DNA from 2 places in the Paenibacillus sp. FSL H7-0714 genome. Region 2 is predicted to be linked to the other one. Evidence: riboswitches for the same ligand, from Rfam matches in the RefSeq annotation. Region 2 holds a riboswitch; the other holds the start of a gene.

Region 1 (7,163 bases), 2.5 Mb from region 2:
CTTTGATCCAGGCAAACTTCTGAGTAAGCAGACCAACAGGCCCGCAGCCGAGAACAATGACTGTATCCCCTGGCTTCACTCCGCCGCTTTCTACTCCCCACCAAGCAGTAGGAACAATATCAGATAAGAAAAGAATTTTCTCATCTTCCATTTCTGCATCCTCAGGAACGACAAAAGGGCCGAAATTACCATAAGGAACCCGCAGTAATTCGGCTTGCCCTCCTGCAAAGCCCCCATAAGTATCGGAATAACCCAGATATCCGCCTGTATCCTTGGCGTCATTAGCATTGTTGCATTGACTCTCCATCTCATGCTGGCAGAAGTAGCACTGACCACAGGCTACATTAAAGGGAATAATGATCCGGTCGCCTTTCTTGACCTTAGTTACGTCTGGACCGGTCTCCTCAACAATGCCCATGGGCTCATGACCAATAACATAGTCATCATGCATACCTGGAATTTCACCGTTAAAAATGTGCAGATCTGAGCCACAAATCGCTGTAGAAGTAATTCGAACGATAATGTCATCCTTTTTCTCAATCTTCGGATCAGCAACCTCTTTAACTTTCACTTTCTTCTTCCCTTGGTAGGTTAATGCTTTCATGCTGTTAAGCCGCTCCTTTGAGTATAGCATAGGATAGAACGATAACGTGTCTTCTATGTTATAACCCATTACCTTATCCTCTTATCCATGAAGAAGCGGAGAATACATCATAAGCGCATAGTTATCCGTTACAGCTTCATCTCCAACTAGGTCGCCGGTACGTGTGAATATTTTTCGACTGATCTTATTGCTACGGATATATCCGCCCCATGGTTCTAGGCTTATCCGATGATCACTTTCGTACACTTCATATTTATAAAGGGACTGCTCATCGCATCTCCATTCCCCATGCAAATGGCTGTCATCCAGCCAGAGCTTTAATTGATACGTTTGATTCGTGTTATTCTTCACTTGAAGATCCAAATAATTATAAGAACAGGTGGCCCCGCTTCCAAATGGCTGTGTACGCTGTTCATCTGGAAATACATCATAGCTGTGCCGATGCCGTTCTGTAACCGTAAGAGGTGTATGCAGTGTCAACCAGTAGATCAGATTGGACAACTGGCACAGTCCCCCGCCGACTCCAGAATGGAAGCCACCATAATGCAGCACCATCCCCTCTAGATACCCTTTTCGCTTACTGGGCTTACCGATGCTTCTCCAATAGGAAAAAGTCTCACCCGGGCGCACCATGAGCCCATCCAGCTTCGTTATCGCCAGACGTAAATTGGTTATTTTATTGTATTGAAGCACCATATCTACATTCCGTAGACTTCTTAATAACGGTGTAGCATGAGTCATTACTTCATTAGATAAAATTTCACTAGTGCGCTGCTTCGCCACCTTGCTGCGGCTAGTGCACCATTTCAAATATCTTTTCCAAATAAAATATCGCTTTCCGGCAAATAGTCTAAGTCGAGAACGCTGAATAGGTTTCATGGCAGCCTGAGGTGTACTCATCTAGAACTGAACCTCGCTTTCAGCTCGTAACTGGGCGAATCTCCCTCCGATTACTGCATTATGATGCTTAACGATCTCACTACTATTCAGTACCCCATTATCAAAGGTGCTATGAGCATCTTGTACGAGAACACTCTTATAACCCATACTGTATGCGCGTCTTATTGTCGTATCTAGGCAGAACTCACTTTGCATCCCACAAATCACCAGATTCGTGATCCCCAGCTTCTGTAGCTCCTCTTGCAGTTCGGTTCGGTGAAAAGCATCCCAAGTAGGCTTCTCCACAATAACTTCACCTTCCTGCGGTGTGATGCGGTGACTGATCTGCCATGTGGGCGTACCTTTTGTATATTCCTCATCCTCGGTGTGTTGAATATAAACTATTGGAGTACCTGCTACCCTAGCTTTGTTCTGAAGGGAAATAATTCTCTCCATTACACCCTCTTCATCATACAGCTTTTGATCAGGATAGGAGAACATAGCTTCTTGAACATCGATAATTAATAGTGCAGTTGAATTTCCCATTTAGTACCTCCTACTACTTTTATGAAAATCATACCAGATTATGGGACATTCTATCTACTATTTAAAGGCTTAAATCAATAAAAAAAGGGCATCTGCTGAGCAGACACCCATTACATTTAAATACTTTTTACTTGCCACGCTTATTATGCCAGATCAATGCATGCAGCTGTGGAAGGACACGTACTCTATTCATCTCAGAGTCTATGATTACTTTATTAAACAACCATTCCAGCCTTCCCAAAAGTCGAGCAGAAATGTCGCCTTCTTCAGTGACATCATCATTCCCAGGCTGCAGAAAGAGCTGCACATTGGGATATCGCTGGTGAATGTCTTTTGCATAATCAAAATCCTTATCGTCAAACACTACGACCTTCAAGCTATGCGTAGAACGACCCAGTTTCTCCATTTTACTCATGATGTTATCTAGCATTTTCCAATTCGTCGTCATTCCTGAGCTTGGGGGTTTAGGGCTAATTGTCAGCACATCCACGTCATTGAACCACTCCTGCCATTTACTCCCCTGAGTTTCTATTGCAGCTTGAATCCCGCGCTCATGTAGCAGGTTAATAAAAGTGCCCATCCCGTCACCAATCAAAGCAGGATTTCCGCCTGAAATCGTAACACAGTCGAAATTATCTCCAGCTATAGCTAAAAGTTCATTCATAATTTCATCCGAGGTCATCATTCGAACCTTATCCTTAGCAGTACCATCCCAAGTAAAAGCAGAGTCACACCAGCCACAGCGATAATCGCAGCCATAGGTGCGGACAAACATCGTCTTCACTCCAATTACCGCACCTTCGCCTTGAATAGTCGGACCGAACATTTCAATTACAGGAATCTTACTCACAGTCACAGCCTCCATATAAACGGTAGGATGGCCCTTCATCCGGAACATCTTCAGCCAGCACCTCTGCCCAGGAGGTTGGAGTCTCCCATAGCTTTACCGAGTACAAAGGCAACCCTGCTTGCTTAAGCTTGTAGGCAATATATGAAGACATATTCTCCACTGTGGTGCGGAATGACAACAAGGCTACTTTGGAGCCCGTATTCGTTAACGTCTCTAACACAGGTTCATTTCCCATAGCAAGAAAAGCGTGATCTAAACGATCTACAAGGCTTTGTTGTACAGTCGCCTTGATATCGCTGAAGTCAATAACAAACCCTTCGTCTGAATGGCCTTCCGTAGCCTCTGGTTTGCCCTTAAGCACTACTTCGAGCTTATAAGTATGTCCGTGCAGATTGCTGCATTTCCCTTTGTGACCAATTAGTTGATGCGCCGCATCAAACGTAAATATTTTGCAGACTGAAACCTCGTTAAGCATTAAGAACCGGCCTCCATTCTCTCCGCCTCATATTGCTCAAGACCACGCTGACGCAACAGACAGGCTGGACAAGTACCGCAGCCACTGCCAATAATACCGTTGTAACAGGTCAATGTGTGTTCGCGAACATAATCAAAATAACCAAGTTCATCTGCCATCTTCCACGTTTCTTTTTTATCCAGCCACATCAATGGAGTGTGTATCGCAAACTCATAGTCCATAGATAAATTCAGCGTAACATTCAATGATTTCACAAATACATCACGGCAGTCCGGATACCCGCTAAAATCCGTTTGGCAGACACCAGTGACGATATGGGAGTAACCCAATTGTTTAGCTAATATTGCGGAAAAAGACAAAAATAACAGATTCCGTCCGTCAACAAATGTACTAGGAAGCTCATCACCTTCGCCAGCAACGATATCAATATCCTGGCGGGTTAGTGCATTTGGTGCCAGCTGATTAAGCAGCCCAAGATCAAGGATATGCTGTTTTACATTAAACTTAGCTGCTATTTCTGTAGCAACTTCGATTTCAGCCGCATGACGCTGATTATAATTAAAGGTAACTACCTGCACTTCCTCAAACTGCTTCATTGCCCAAACCAGGCAAGTGGTGCTATCTTGTCCGCCGCTAAATACGACGAGTGCTTTTTTGTTCATCTTAATCTCTCCTTATCAACTTGTTGGGATTAGCGGTTATCCACTTTTTCCGGATAGAGGTCGTGATTCATTAAGCGGTGCTCCGCCATCGCCTCATACTTCGTACCCGGTCTTCCATAGTTGCAATAAGGATCAATAGATATTCCACCACGCGGAGTGAACTTGCCCCATACCTCAATGTATCGTGGGTCCATCAGTGAGATCAGATCATTCATAATAATGTTGACGCAGTCCTCATGAAAGTCACCGTGGTTACGGAAGCTAAACAGATACAGCTTTAATGATTTAGATTCCACCATTTTCTGTTCAGGAATATACGAAATATACAGTGTGGCAAAATCCGGCTGGCCTGTAACAGGACATAAGCTAGTAAACTCAGGGCAGTTGAATTTAACAAAATAATCACGCCCTGGATGCTTGTTATCAAACACCTCAAGAATAGCTGGATCATAACCAAACTTGTACTGCGTTCCCTGATTACCAAGTAAAGTGACTTCTTGCATTTCCTCTTTCAATCTTCCTTCTGACACGACAAAAAACCCCTCTCTTTTCCTTCGGCCTTGGCCGGTAATGGAAAGAAGAACGAGATTTCGAAAACTTTGCTCCACTAAGAAGAAACGGAAGCAACGTCCGGGTTAAGGACTGCATCCGCTTATAAGATTTAATATACTCTTAGTTTTTTATAGAGGGAGTTCGCGAACCTCTCCTGCACAATCCGTGCAGACTTCTTCTTCATGCATATTGCGTCTTGAACTATACCATGGTAATTTGCTTCTGACAAGTTCTACGCTTTGCCCGTCTTCCAAATCCAGAGCGAAAGTACCACAATCCACAAGAGCAAAAGCAGGCTTTCTAGGAGCAATACTCCTTCTCCATTTAGAATACTGTTCAAATTCTGGACGATTTCAATACTTGGCAGAATAACAAAGATCGGATAAGTCCATTCTGGAAGAGCGACGTACACAGAAGCAACTAAGAAAAAAACAACCATAAATGCGGAGCTGATGGCTGAACCATTTTTGGAGGAACTTACCTTTAAACCAATGATAATTCCAACTTGTACAAAGATAATTCCACCCAATAACATATACAATAAGGAAGGGAGTAAATCCATTGTCAAACCTTGATTTAGTACATAAACAATCAGCTGTGATAACAAAGAAAAAACAAGAACAGATCCAGCTTTCGCTGTAATAATCTGGCCTCTGCTTAGCGGAGTAATCAACAGCGCATCATAAGTCTTACTCTCCCGCTCCTCAATTAATCCTGGGCCGGTAATCATGATCCCAACCATCACTTGCGCAAATAATATCCATGTAGAAAGAAGCATGAAGTCCAAACCGCTCTTGTCCACTACAGTGATGATGATTTTAGCCATAAATATAGGCAAAATTATTAGAATTACAGTCGCAGGATTACCCAGTATATCCTTACTTTCATGTTTAAACAGCTTCCATATCTGATAACTCAACTTAGCTCACTTCCCGTCAGGGCAGCGAATACATCTGCCAGCGAAGCTTCTTTGCTGTGCATACTTAGAATTTGATTCGTAGACATTAACTGATAGATATGATCTTTAGTAGCTTCTTCTGCAATCGGCCAGGATTTCATAACCACTTTACCATCCTGCTGATATTTAACTTCAATTTCTGGTTTACCATAAATGGTCTTAAGTCTATGCGGTTCATCGAGTGCCACTAATGCACCAGCGTGCATGATGCCCACTCTATTGCTTAATTCCTCGGCTTCGTACATATCATGCGTCGTTAAGACAATGGTTGTGCCTTCTTCTTGAATTCTCTTGACGTGATTACGTATGAGTGAAGCTGAATTTGGATCTAACCCACTTGTAGGCTCATCTAAAAACAACACTTGAGGCTTATGTAATAATGCTCTGGCGATTAGAACACGCTGCTTCCAGCCTTTGGATAAGCTGCTTACTTTAGCTTTTTCCTTATCTAACAGCTGGAGGGTTTCCATGACTTCATTCACTCGATTTCCTGCTACCCTATACAGATCAGCGAACAGCTCCAGATTATTTCGAATAGAACTACGCATGTATAGGTTCGGAAGCTCGAAAACAACACCAATTTGAGCATGGATTTCTTTTTTATGACGTGAAATATTCATGCCATTAATTAAAATTTCTCCGCTTGTAGACTGAAGAAGCCCTGTCATCATGCGCATCGTTGTAGTCTTCCCTGCACCATTGGGACCTAGAAATCCAAAGACCTCACCTTTCTCCACCGTGAAAGTAATTCGATCAACTGCACACCTCTCCTGATAATATTTTGAGACCTCAGTTAGCTGAATCAATAACACTCCCCCCTTTTTAGAATAGTTAACTTTCTTCTATCCTTATTCTGGTTGTAGAGGATTATCTCTGTTGTTGCTATTCTGTAACATTCGCTATTCCTCAGTACCTTCCTTTGTTCAAATCCGCTCAGATGTGGCAAAAGTAAGGATTCAAATCCTAAGAAAAGGGTAACTTAAACATAATAATCTTCGAGGTAAGGGTGGGATCATCTAATGGAACAAAGTATACAGAAACTTATGGACTGGATTAACAGTCATGTGAATGAAACTATTGTAATTGAAAAGAAAGAGCTTCGTGATCTGGATAAAATTCATTTTAATCTAGAGGCTGTTGAGTTTCGGAGTGCGGAGGATGTTATCGATGATTATCTTGGGAGTGCATTAATATTAAAAGGATTTGGCAGCACTTTAAACGCCGATGGTGAGCTAGTATCGCTACCACACTCCACCTATGACTTAGCTATTGACGGGCTTCGGATTGAGGACATAAGTGATCGCAAGGCTGGAATAACTACTGAGAGAGCTAAATATACCCTTTCAGTGGATTAAGCCATATGTAATGACAGCAAAAGAGCCCACAGTAATCTGTGGGCTCTTTCTAATTAATAGTTACTCTTCCCCAATGATCTCCACTTCAGTTTCAAGCTCCACGCCGAATTTATCCTTCACAGTTGCTCTTACATGGTGAATTAGCCCAATGTAATCGCTGGCGGTTGCATTATCTGCATTTACAATAAACCCTGCATGTTTCTTGGATACCTCAGCACCACCAATTCTTGTTCCCTGCAAGCCACTCTCTTGAATTAACTGACCTGCAAACCGACCTGGAGG
Region 2 (7,163 bases):
TTGCGTAATATGAAAGTTTGCTCCACCATACAGACTCTGCATTACAGCGAACAAGGACAGCGAATGCACAAACGGACCCGGTGCTAAAACATCCTTCATAGAGTCTAATTCAAAGGCAGCACTCGATACCTCAAAGCTCTTTAACCACGATAAATGGGTACGCATATATCCTTTGGGGAGCCCCGTTGTGCCTGAAGTAAAGCCGATAAATAATAACTCATTCGTCTCATCCAATTCAGCTTCTGGCTTCAGAGCCTTCAACCACTGATCATAGGAACCTGTTCGTTCATTTGAAAAAGTCAGCGTTGGGATGGCTTGGTCCTTGAAGACCAAATTCTTTGCAGCTTCCGGCTCGGCAAAAATCATTGTCGGCTGGCACTGCTCTATAATAACCCGCAGTTCATTTGCACTCCACTTGGGATCTAAAGGAATGGGAACACAGCCTGCATAAATAGCCCCCAAGAAAACCTCGACAAATTCAATGCGATTCGTAGATAAAATAGCGATTTTGTCATGCTTAAGGCCCTTTTGCTGTAGACCATTGGCAATTCTCCGCATCGCTTGCACTAATGTTGCATAGGTATGAGTTGCTTGGTCATGGGTTAAGGCAATGCTGTCGGGCTGTTCTGCTGCATGACGCAGTATAGGAACTACTAGATTCATCCTTCACCACACCTATTCGTAATTTCTGTGACTACCGATTATGTACTCTCTCTTCGCTCGGGATACAATTAGAATGGCTACGATAGCTTATTTTAGCTTTATATTAATTTTATGTACATATTTATATGGAACGATTAAGCCCTCTTACGACTAAAAAAATCAAACAGCGCGCATCGATTATGATCGGTACGCGCTGGCTGTATTGTTGTTTATTCCTTCTTATGAGCGGATGATGGTATTCCATCTTCAGCAAAAGTAAAAGTTCGGGCGATATATAAGATAGGTGTGCTTACTGCGGTTAGTAAGAATTTCGCTAGATACGTTGTAAGCAAAATTTCAAACCACACACTCCAGTTATACAACCCAGCAAATGCAATGGTACAGAAGATTAGTGTATCCACAAAGGAGCTAACCATCGTACTGCCGTTGGAACGAATCCACAACTGACTTGAAGTGCTGTAATATTTGCGAATCCAGGAGTACAACCGAACGTCTAGGAACTGACTAATGAAGTAAGCAGTTAGACTACCCAACGCTAGTCGAGGCATCAGACCAAAGATCGTCTCCAAAGAAGACTGAGCAATATCGGTCTCTTGCGGCTTAAATACTAGTACCATCTGCATAATGACTGTCGTCATAAGCAAGGTGAAGAAGCCAAACCAAACCGCTTTACGTGCTTCTGCTCTTCCATACTTCTCATTAAGCAAATCGCTGGTCATATATAAAGTGACATACATCGTATTTCCGAGTGTCATCACGATATCAAATGGCATAGCAATCGTCTTAGCTACCTGAATGTTTGCAATTACAGTAGCGATACCTACCCAGGCATACATTCCACTTTTGCCGAACAGGCGGTAACAGAGTAGAAAAAAAGCAAAATTGACAATAACAAATAAAACTCCCCACATCAAATTAAACATATTGCTTAAACTCCTCCTAGTTTTGTTTACGCGGGATGGTTACGAACCGCGGCTTACATTAAGTTTTGGAACAAAACATTAATACTCTATCACACTGTCGTCAAACAATCCATAAAAATAAACAATTTATGAAATGGGTATTTATACCCATTTTTATTAACTAAAAATAAAAGTGTCAGTAATAATTCATCTTTTTCAGAAAAATATGCTATATAAACTAAAACTTTCACTATTCATCCAGAGGTTAATTCTATAGAATAGTATCAAACACTTCATTCCCGATCCATTTAGTTGATATATTACATAACTATGGAATATATTGCAGGTTGCCAGTCAATAGCAGTCGGTAGGGATATAAAGAAATGGGGCTTCGCTGCCCATAAAAAGGGGGAGAACAATATGTTTCGTTTCAAGCAGTCGATCAGTCGCAGATTTACGCGTTTATTATTTGTAGTTCTATTACTCACGTCTCTTTTGTTAAGTACCAGCTTCTACTTTATATCCACCAGTATTTTCAACAGCTATGTCATGCCACAAATCAATCAAATTCTAACTGCAGCTGCTCAGGACGTATATAAGAATATAAATACAATGCATGCTCAGCAAGCACTAAAGAAAAACGAACAAGCAGCCACCAATCTTGAATTCTATTTCCAGGATAAGAGAAAGCAGCATGGGGTTGAGACTATTTTTCTACTCAATCTAAAAGGCAAGGAAGCTGAGGTTCTGTCTGTAGATCATGATGCAAAATTAAAGCCGGAGGAAATTGTTAAAGTATCCTCTGCAATGCAGCAAGCTCTTAAAGGAAAGAGTGGACTAAGCGATACATACAAGGACTCGCATGGTGTACATAAGTCAGCTTATATCGGAATTCCCGGAAGTACGATGGTTATCGGAATAAGCAGTGATGTAAGCTTTATTCAAGAAAAAACAGACAGTATTCTGTGGACTAGTGCCGGGATCACTCTGCTAACGCTGATCATAGGCTCAACTGGTGCCTGGTTTATGAGCATGCGGATTACTCGTCCTATCTCAAAGCTTGCAGCTTACAGTGCCCGTCTTGCAGAGGGAGATTTCACAGAGGAATTAACGGTTAAAGGCAGTGATGAGGTAGCTCAACTGTCCAGAAGTTTCCAAGCAATGACCCTGCGCCTAAAAGAAATGATTGGACATGTACTCGTCACCTCAAATACTGTGGTCACCGATTCCAATTCTTTAAGGGAACGTGTTGAGGTCCTAAATGAAATGGCAGACCACTCTAGTACATCTGTTGTAGAAATTGGCAAAGGTAGTACGACCATCGCGAGCAGCGCTCTAGATAATTCAAAAGCTATGGAAGAAATCAATTTCGGCATTCAGCATATTGCTTCAGCAGCCACCGAAGTCACTGAGCAGATCAGTGAAGCTTCCGCTGAAGCGATTGGCGGTAATGAGATTGCCCAAAGTGCCGTTCTGCAAATGCGCCATGTTGAACGTGCCTCCCTGCAGTCGCTGGAGCAATTACAAGTTATGAATGAACGTTCAGTAATGATCGGAGAAGTCGTTCATAGTATTACTGAAATTACGAAGCAAATCCAAATGCTGTCGCTCAATGCTTCGATCGAAGCAGCACGTGCAGGAGAACATGGACGCGGCTTTGCCGTGGTTGCCGGAGAAGTACGCAAGCTTTCCGAACAATCCCGTAATGCGAATGAGCAGATTCGTGATTTCCTACTCGGACTTCAGGAAGATATGAATCGCTCCGTTACTGAGATGAACCATGTGAATTCTGAGGTAGCCTCCGGGGTAGGCAAGGTGGCAGAAGCGGGCGATGCCTTCAATCACCTTCTGATTCTGATCCAAAGCATCAATCAGAATATTCAATCTGTATCTGCGGCTACGCAGCAAATCTCAGCAAGTACAGAAGAAGTTAGTGCTTCCGTTGAGGAAACCGCACAAATCACTTCAAGATCCCAAGAAAGTGCGGACACTCTATCCGAGAACTCCGAGCGCCAACGTATAGAGCTTGAAGGACATGCAGTAACCGTGCAGCATCTATATGAGCAGGCTAAGAAGCTTCAGGAAGCTGTGCAACAATTTAAGATCTAAAGCTTAGGCTTAAATAAAAACAACCCGTTCACACGAAAGTGTTGAACGGGTTGTTTTGTTAGTGTCTCGGCGCCCAAAGAATGACTGAAACGCCGATCACACAAATAACAGCACCGACCCAGTCATATACATCGGGTGTTTTCTTGTCTACAAGCCAGCCCCATAACACAGCAAGCACAATAAACACCCCGCCGTAGGCTGCGTACACTCTTCCGAAGGACGGAAACTTCTGCAACGTAGGGATGATGCCATAGCCAATCAGAATCACAGAACCTACAAGACCATACCAGAGAGGTCTTGATTCTCTTAGCCATAACCATACTAAGTATCCGCCTCCAATCTCAGCAAGGCCGGCAATTACAAATAGTAGAATGGCAGCAACCATGTCATCCCTCTTTCCTATTGAACTCTAAAAATATCACTATGTGGACCTGCAAGCATCCGGGCCACCAAACAACTGGACCCACAAGCATCAGCAGTGGATATAAACAGATTGAGCCAGCTGGCTACTATGCGTCACCCGCAGGAGCCACTCATATGAAATTGTGCTGGAGCAGCACTAATACTAGTAGGAGCACAGCCTCTAGCAGCTCATTCAGTGCGCCATACACATCGCCGGTGAGCCCGCCGAGCCGGCTGCTAATCCGCCGCGCAGCAACGGTGCCGCTGGCCAAGGCCGCAGCTGGCAGCAGTAACGCTGCCGCCAGATGCAGCGGCCACGCGGCTAAGCCAGCGCCGAGCGCCAGAGGCGCACCGGCTGCGGCTAGCGAGAGCAGCGCGGCTATCGCCAGCACGCGCCGCTCATGCGAGGGAGCGAGGCCGGCGAAGCTCGCGGCCAGCCCCTCGTTCCCGCGGGCAATGGGATAACGCACCATTGCCCGCACCATATACCAGCGGCTCCAGATCGCTGGCAGCAAGAGCAGTGGCAGCTCGTAATAGGCGTAGCCTTCGATTAATGCTGCCACTAAAGAGGCCTTTAACAGCAAGAGCAGCACGCAGGCGAGCACACCCATCGCACCCACACGGCTGTCCTTCATAATCTCCAGGATCCGTTCCCTCGGTCGGTAGCTTAGCAGACCATCCGCAGTGTCCATCCAGCCATCGAGGTGCAGACCTCCGGTGAGTCCTACCCATAGAATGAGGGTAATGACAGCGGCTGGCCAAGCTGGTAAAATCAATCCCGTCAAAGCTGCCCCAGCAGCTACGCACAGTCCGATAGCTGCACCCACCACAGGATAGAACAGCACACTTCGGCGCAGCAGCTCAGGAGAAAATCCAGGGTCACTCTTTACAGGAAACCGGGACAAAAACTGAAAGGCAGCCGCGGCAGCATCCCTGCGCTCCCTCATAAACGATACTCCCTGCTCTTGAGTTCAATTGGAATACCCGCAGTCACTAAAAAAACCTGCTCGCATTGCCGAGCAAGCAGCGCGTTCATACGTCCTGCCAGATCACGGTACAATCGGCCAAGCGCATACTCCGGAACAATACCGTCTCCAACCTCATTAGTGACCAAAATGAGGTTTCCTTGAAATGTGCGCACACTGTCTTCAAGTCTTGTAATTTCGCTCTCAATCAACTCTTGCCTATCCGTAAATCCTTCCATGGCTAGCAGTACATTCGATAACCACAACGTTAGACAATCTACGAGAACCGCCTTTTCACCAGATAAACGCTTAAGAAGATCTGGCAAATCATAAGGCTCCTCTAACGTCTCCCAAGCATATCCGCTTTGCGAGCGCTGTTGCTGATGCAGTGCAATCCGTTCATTCATTTCATCATCAAACGCTTGTCCGGTTGCAACATAGAAGGCCTGATCTGCCAGTGACGACATCAGTTTTTCTGCAAAACCACTTTTCCCGCTACGCGCCCCTCCCGTTACAAGAATACTCATTGTTTCCCAGCTCCAGAGATGCCTGCACTTTCAAAGGTGGCCATTTCGCTCAAAATGCGGCATATCGCCTCAATTAAATGAAGGGACAATACGCCTCCAGTTCCTTCACCCAAACGAAGACCCAGGTTAAACAACGGTTCAAGCCCAAGCCGCTCCAGCATCAGCTTATGTCCTTGTTCTCCTGATAGATGGGAGCCTATCATATAAGCAATGGATTCTGGCGCAAGCGCCTTCGCCACAAGAGCTGCCGCACCCGAAATAAAACCATCCAAAATGACAGGTACCCTGGCAGCAGCTGCGCCAAGAATCAGACCCGTCAAACCGGCGATTTCCAGTCCCCCTACTTTGGACAATACATCCAGCGGATCTGCCGGATTCGGCTGATTCACCTTTAAAGCGCGTTCCACAACTGCAATCTTATGTAGTAATCGTTCATCATCAATTCCCGTTCCTCTTCCAACGGCTACTTCAGGTGGTATTCCTTTTAGAGCACACAGAATAGCTGCGCTAGCCGTTGTATTCCCTATGCCCATTTCACCTGTAATAAAAATCTCTGTCCCGTTCTCAATCGCTTCTTGTGCGATTCTTATACCTACAAGCACAGCATTCATCGCTTCTTTACGACTCATCGCAGGTCCCACGGCTATATTATCCGTTCCTCGGCGCACTTTACAATCAATCAGATCCTCATGACTAAGGTCGCCGTTAACACCGATATCTACGAACTTTACCTCAGCCCCAGCTTGACGTGCCAGTACATTCACAGCCGCTCCTCCGCTGAGAAAATTATAGGCCATCTGCATTGTGACTTCCTGTGGAAACGCGCTAACTCCCTCGCAGCATACACCGTGATCGGCAGCCATCACAACTACCGTTCGTTTGGTGAAACTAGGCTGCTCCGTACCCGAAATTCCGGCGAGCTTAACGGCCAGCGTCTCCAATTGTCCCAGGCTGCCCGGTGGTTTAGTTAGAATGTTCAAGCGGTGCTCCGCCTTTAGGAAAGACTGTTCATCCGCTGGTGTGATTCGTTTAATTACTTCTTGAATAGATGAAATCATATTTTAACCTCCAATTAAAGATATCCGTATAACCTATTCTATCTTATCTACATATAAAAGCCCCCATCTATGATAGATGGGGACCACTAGAATTACAACTTCACTTTCATAAATCCTTCGATTCTCTCCAGCGCTTCCGTCAATTTTTGTAGGGATGCTGCATAAGAGCAGCGAATATACCCTTCTCCACCCGCTCCAAACACATGCCCCGGAACCGCAGCAACACCAACCTCCTTGAGCAGCTGCAAAGCGAAAACTTCTGACTTCATTCCGGTATTAGCGATGGAAGGAAAGACATAAAATGCACCCTCCGGCTCGTGGCACGGTAAACCAATAGATCGAAATCCACTAACCAACAGCTTTCTTCGCTCATCAAAGCATCTTTTCATGTGGTCCTTATGCTCCATACCGTTCCGCAGTGATTCAATGGCAGCGATTTGACCTAGTATTGGAGCACACATCGCAGTGTACTGATGGATTTTGAGCATCGCAGCAATTAATTCCTGATCACCACAAGCATACCCTACTCTCCAGCCA

Evidence for each region. Region 2 has a riboswitch for preQ1 ahead of NST34_RS06245 (queuosine precursor transporter). Riboswitches for the same ligand answer to the same signal wherever they lie in the genome.
Region 1: linked by a shared signal. The riboswitch ahead of queF (preQ(1) synthase) and the one ahead of NST34_RS06245 (queuosine precursor transporter) in region 2 are both predicted to bind preQ1.

Annotation. Positions count from the first base shown of each region.
Region 1 is NZ_JBBOPT010000001.1:3,855,036-3,862,198, forward strand. Features, by position in the region: gene NST34_RS16945 (zinc-dependent alcohol dehydrogenase) at 1-604, opposite strand, end outside; gene NST34_RS16950 (VanW family protein) at 686-1,504, opposite strand; gene NST34_RS16955 (cysteine hydrolase family protein) at 1,505-2,029, opposite strand; gene queE (7-carboxy-7-deazaguanine synthase QueE) at 2,157-2,879, opposite strand; gene NST34_RS16965 (6-pyruvoyl trahydropterin synthase family protein) at 2,872-3,354, opposite strand; gene queC (7-cyano-7-deazaguanine synthase QueC) at 3,354-4,016, opposite strand; gene queF (preQ(1) synthase) at 4,046-4,519, opposite strand; PreQ1 riboswitch class I at 4,683-4,726, opposite strand; gene NST34_RS16980 (ABC transporter permease) at 4,801-5,487, opposite strand; gene NST34_RS16985 (ABC transporter ATP-binding protein) at 5,484-6,332, opposite strand; gene NST34_RS16990 (hypothetical protein) at 6,546-6,881, shown strand; gene murB (UDP-N-acetylmuramate dehydrogenase) at 6,942-7,163, opposite strand, start outside.
Region 2 is NZ_JBBOPT010000001.1:1,400,470-1,407,632, reverse strand. Features, by position in the region: gene NST34_RS06250 (AMP-binding protein) at 1-663, opposite strand, end outside; gene NST34_RS06245 (queuosine precursor transporter) at 873-1,586, opposite strand; PreQ1 riboswitch class I at 1,597-1,642, opposite strand; gene NST34_RS06240 (methyl-accepting chemotaxis protein) at 1,986-3,674, shown strand; gene NST34_RS06235 (YnfA family protein) at 3,733-4,059, opposite strand; gene cobS (adenosylcobinamide-GDP ribazoletransferase) at 4,208-5,023, opposite strand; gene cobU (bifunctional adenosylcobinamide kinase/adenosylcobinamide-phosphate guanylyltransferase) at 5,020-5,568, opposite strand; gene cobT (nicotinate-nucleotide--dimethylbenzimidazole phosphoribosyltransferase) at 5,565-6,626, opposite strand; gene NST34_RS06215 (aminotransferase class I/II-fold pyridoxal phosphate-dependent enzyme) at 6,719-7,163, opposite strand, start outside.